2 regions of the Ectobacillus sp. OTK genome follow, and region 2 is predicted to be linked to the other one. Evidence: riboswitches for the same ligand, from Rfam matches in the RefSeq annotation. Region 2 holds a riboswitch; the other holds the start of a gene.
What was found. Region 2 has a riboswitch for cobalamin ahead of AC6HZ4_RS14965 (ABC transporter substrate-binding protein). Riboswitches for the same ligand answer to the same signal wherever they lie in the genome.
Positions count from the first base shown of each region.

Region 1: it holds a riboswitch for cobalamin, as region 2 does, so the genes downstream of both, AC6HZ4_RS04740 (hypothetical protein) here and AC6HZ4_RS14965 (ABC transporter substrate-binding protein) in region 2, are expected to answer to the same signal.

Region 1 covers NZ_AP048547.1:957,210-959,610, reverse strand. Annotated here, with positions in the region: partial or broken gene AC6HZ4_RS04745 (SCO family protein) at 1-64, opposite strand, end outside; cobalamin riboswitch at 522-727, shown strand; gene AC6HZ4_RS04740 (hypothetical protein) at 904-1,386, shown strand; gene AC6HZ4_RS04735 (hypothetical protein) at 1,376-1,882, shown strand; gene AC6HZ4_RS04730 (CbtB domain-containing protein) at 1,872-2,063, shown strand; gene lonB (ATP-dependent protease LonB) at 2,077-2,401, shown strand, end outside.
Region 2 covers NZ_AP048547.1:2,994,377-2,996,777, reverse strand. Annotated here, with positions in the region: partial or broken gene AC6HZ4_RS14975 (alpha/beta-type small acid-soluble spore protein) at 1-67, shown strand, start outside; gene AC6HZ4_RS14970 (ArsR/SmtB family transcription factor) at 318-593, shown strand; cobalamin riboswitch at 882-1,091, shown strand; gene AC6HZ4_RS14965 (ABC transporter substrate-binding protein) at 1,282-2,401, shown strand, end outside.

The DNA.
Region 1 (2,401 bases), 2.0 Mb from region 2:
ATGCTCCTAAGATTGTAATCATGAAAACAAGCATAAGCAGTCCATTTACACGCATTTTTTTCATAGGAATCCCTTTCTCCCTGTTGTTTTTTTATGTAAGGTATGGAGCTACGAGGTAGCCCCATACAAACTTATTTGTTCCGTAACAAACACATACTGTTGAGAATCACAAGAAGCGCAGCACCTGTATCGCTTAGCACAGCAATCCAAAGCGTCAACCAACCTGGGAAGATTAGGACAAGTATTACTCTTATATGAAGGCAGTGTCAGTTTATCAAAATTCGTATATAAACGACAACATAGGATTAAAGAAGGTAATTCTTGAGATACAGAACACATCATACAAAATGTGCCATCCTTTCCATGGTGATAGAGAAAGAATAACGCATTTTTTCGTTTTGGGGGTATTTAATTAGTTTACCTTGATGGCGATGTGGATAATCCCCCTGCAATTGTTTCTTCTTACTACCATGTACAGTAAGTAAAATATCGATTATAATTATCATGATTTATCTAAAAGTTAAATATATTTGGGAAAAGGTGAAACACCGAGGGTGTTTCTTAAAAGGGAAGAACGGTGCAAATCCGACACGGTCCCGCCACTGTAATTGGAGAGCATGCGTAAGTCACTGTGCAAAATGGGAAGGCTTATGCAAACTGAATGTGTTATTCAGTAATATGCGTTTGATCCATAAGTCAGGAGACCTGCCTTTTTCTTGTTATCACAAGTAAGCCTACGAGGATAGGGGAGGTGAAATAAAGAGCTTTTTTGGGCCTTTTTCTGGCCTTTTTAGCTTTTATTTGCACTTTCTGCACTTTTGTAGAAGGTGTTTTTTATTTTTCAGAATGGAGGAAAAGATTGTAATGATAAGAACGACTTTCATAAGTGTATTCGCCTTTATAATGTTTCTATCAATGATGCCGCTCACATCGATAATGGCGGAAGAAAAAGTACAAGTTGAAGTAAAAAATGGACAGGGTAAAGAAGCACGGCCTGATTTGGATACCGCTAAAGTAGAGCTAACGCTTCCGGATATTCAAAACGGCTCCGCGCATATTGTTCTTAGTAGCCCAGAGAGAAAATTTTTCTCGCCAACAGATTTCCCCATGGTTGAAGGTACAAAATTAATAAATTCCACCTTTTCTGTGGAAAATGGGAAAGCTTCATTTGACTACATGTTCCCTATTCGCGGCGACTATCAAATGAAAGTAGAAGTCATGGACGAGAAAGGTAAATCGGTTGGAACTCATGAACTTCTCATCAATATCCATGAAAATCCGGTCGAAGTAAAAAAAGCGATTATTTTCATTGTTTCTCTAGCTCTATTTGGATTCATTGCCGGATTTGTATTGGCGAAAAGGAGGAAGAACGTACATGCGATCTAAATTCATATTAGCTTTGGTTCTCATTTTTATACTGACGATGTCATCCGCTGCATTCGCCCACGAATCACATGTAGGAGGTGCAGAAGGCTATCATGCCCGTGTAGGAGAGCCCTTCACTTTTGAAGGGAAATTGGAAACGCAAGAACAAGGGCCTTTTGAAGTGCGTTTTCAGGCAGTACGATTAGAAGATGGGGCACACATCTTATCTATGAACAGTCGCTCTGTTGACGGATCATACAAATTTGCCATGCAGTTTTTTGACGGAGCAGAACATCAAGTAACCATTTCCCTCATCGATCCGAAGACAAACTCTGTGATCTCAGAAAAGAAAATGAAGGTTGAAGTGCAAGCATTCCATCCTCCAATGTTTGTCAAAATGAAAACATTAGCATTTTTGATACTTATAATTATAATTGGAATGCTTTTAGGTATAGGTGTGACACGATTGAAAAAAGCAAATCGACTAACGGAAGGAGAGCGTACTCATGTCGTATAAATTTGAACATACCAAGAAAACAGGTTTTAAAAATATCTTTTTGTCACTCCCGATGCAATTAACCGTGGTTGCTATTTTAGCGGGTATCGTACTTTATACCACTCTTTTTTCCGGTTACGCTCCCGTTCATGATACGCTTCATGAATTACGACATTCGTTAATGTTCATTCCATGCCATTAAGGTGGTTTTTTCATTGAATCATATTTTAATTCAATTTTTCTCTATCGTGATGAACCGTTTTGCCAAGAAGCGACAAGTACTAGCACTTGAACAGACGATTTCTATGTTTCTTCGTTTTTATAACAAAAATCCAGAACAGCTTTTTTCGCTATTATATGGTTTTCGCAATGATTCTCGTTGGGTGTTACGCTACTTGGCAGGCAGGGAAATAGGAAGGTTTTTGCCGGAAAAGGCTGACAAAGTAGCGGAAACTTGGTTTAAACTGGCTGATGATAAAACACTTTATGTGAGGGAAGGTGTAGCGAAAGGGATTACATATGCAGCCGAAACTAGCTTTG
Region 2 (2,401 bases):
ATACGAAATTGCCCAGGAATTTGGCATCACACCCGGTGCTGAGACAATTTCACGTGCGAACGGATCTAAGTTATCTGATTTCCAATCAGTTTAAATTTTTTATACCAGAACATTCCTTTTTTGAGATTTTGTATTTTTTTATATAATTTTGTAGTTCTAATAATAGACTAGTGGAGAGCAAAAGTAATAGAACCTTTTTAAATAGATGAACAAAGGTAAAGTGTTTGTCTGACACGAAACAAAGATTTACTGGGTAATATTATTATATTAATATTTCATGGTAGTTTATGTATTATGATGAAGAGGGGGAAAAGGAGATGAATATTGAAGAATTTCAGGATGGTGCAGAGATGTTAAGAGTAGTGGCCCATCCTGTACGACTCGCACTTATAAAAGTTATGATTGAAAAAGGGCCGGTAAATGTAACTTCTCTTTACGAGGAATTCAGTATGCCGCAAAGTACAATTAGTCAACATCTAGCAAAATTGAAAGCTGTAAATGTTGTTTCGGGAACACGCAAAGGTTTGGAGATTTACTATGAGGTAAAGGACGTGCGAGTAGAAACCATCCTTGATGTGGTAGTGAGTGCTTAAATGTTATTAGCTATTAGTAAATAAATTATATTATTTGGAAGCGAATTGCGGCGGCGGTTCGCTTTTTGTTTGAAGCCGCTTTGCACAGAACCAATTTCTTAACTTGATGGATGTGTGATGAGACCCTTAGTGAGAGAAACGTTTGTTGACAAGATAAATTATAAACACTAGAATTAGGTAGGAATTCTGGTACTCAAGTTTATTTATATTGAAAATATTTAAGTTTTTACAATTTGATTCAAAGGATTTATTTTCAAAAGCAGTATCAAATAAAGTTTCGTTTAAAAATTTCATACTTTGAAAATAGGTACAAGATAAAACTATTTTAGATTTTATCTGCTTAAATGGGAAGTCGGTTACAATCCGACACGGACCCGCCACTGTGTTGGGTATCAGCATGATATGCTGGTAACTTTCAGAAAAACCACTGGGTTATGCCTGGGAAGGTCTGAAAGATATGCCCTAAGTCAGGAGACCAGCCTATTTTAACATCACTGCTTGACCTACGGGATATTAGGAAGGTGGTTGGTATGCGCTGATGGCCATATGTCTGGACAAATACTGTCTTTGGATCATATAGACATAATGAGTCTTGTTTCGTATGTTAACTTATCAAGCATTTCTGACCTCTTATACTAGGCAGGGATGCTTTTTTTGTTTGTCAAAAATCACAAATGGAGGATTGTACATGAGAAGAAGTAGGAACAAACAACATACATTGGTTATCTGGATGGCTGTCTTTGTTTTCGCTCTATCACTAATCGGATGTGCTGCATCGACTGAACAAACAACAGAAAAGGATAAAAAAGAAGCTTCTGCAGATACAGTTTCTAATAAAACATTGACAGTGGCTTTCGCTTGGAGTCCAGCAACTCTTGATCCACATGGCAGCGATAGCTGGGAGGTCATGCGCTCTGGTACGGGGGAGACCTTGATACAACTAAATGAACAACTGGAGCCAGAACCTTGGTTAGCCAAAGAGTGGAAGCAAGAAAATGAAACGACCTGGATATTTACATTAGAGGAAAACGTACGCTTTCATAACGGAAAGAAAGTGGATGCGGCAAGTGTGAAAAACTCCTTGCTGCGCTCAATGGAGAAAGATCAAAAAGCAAAGGATTTATTGCAAGTGAAATCAATAGAAGTGCTGGCTCCAAGTCAACTGAAAATCGTGACCGAACAGCCGAATGCAGCCTTGATCACGCACTTAGCTGATCCCGCTACTATCATTGTTGATACGGAAACGGTCGAAAATAAGGACAGTTATCCTGCTCTTACAGGGGCTTTCAAATTCAAGCAATTCAATAAAGATGAGTCGCTTGTCGTAGAGCGCTATGAGGATTATTGGGGAGAAAAAGCACTCTTATCAAAAGTGACAATTAAATTTATTGCCGATGGAAATACAAGATTAATGGCTCTGCAATCTGGGGATGTTGATGCTGCAACGGATGTTCCAATTGATTCTATCAAATTACTGAAGAAAGATAAAAACATTGAAGTTTTAACCGCTCCGTCTCTTCGGACGCACATATTGATGTTTAATATGAAGTCTTCTTTATTTAAAGAGTTAGCTCATCGAAAAGTTGTCGATATGTCCATCCCGCGCGAAGCCATTGTCAGCTCGGTTATGAGGGGAGAAGGCACGCAAGCGAAAAGTCCATTCACCGAAGTCTTGCCATTCGGGAAGGTGCAAAAAATCAAAGAAACGCAAACGGTCGACCAATTGATGAAGCAAGGTGGTTGGGAGAAAAATACAAAGGGTATATGGGAAAAAAAAGGGAAGCCATTTGAAGTAAAGCTGTTAACTT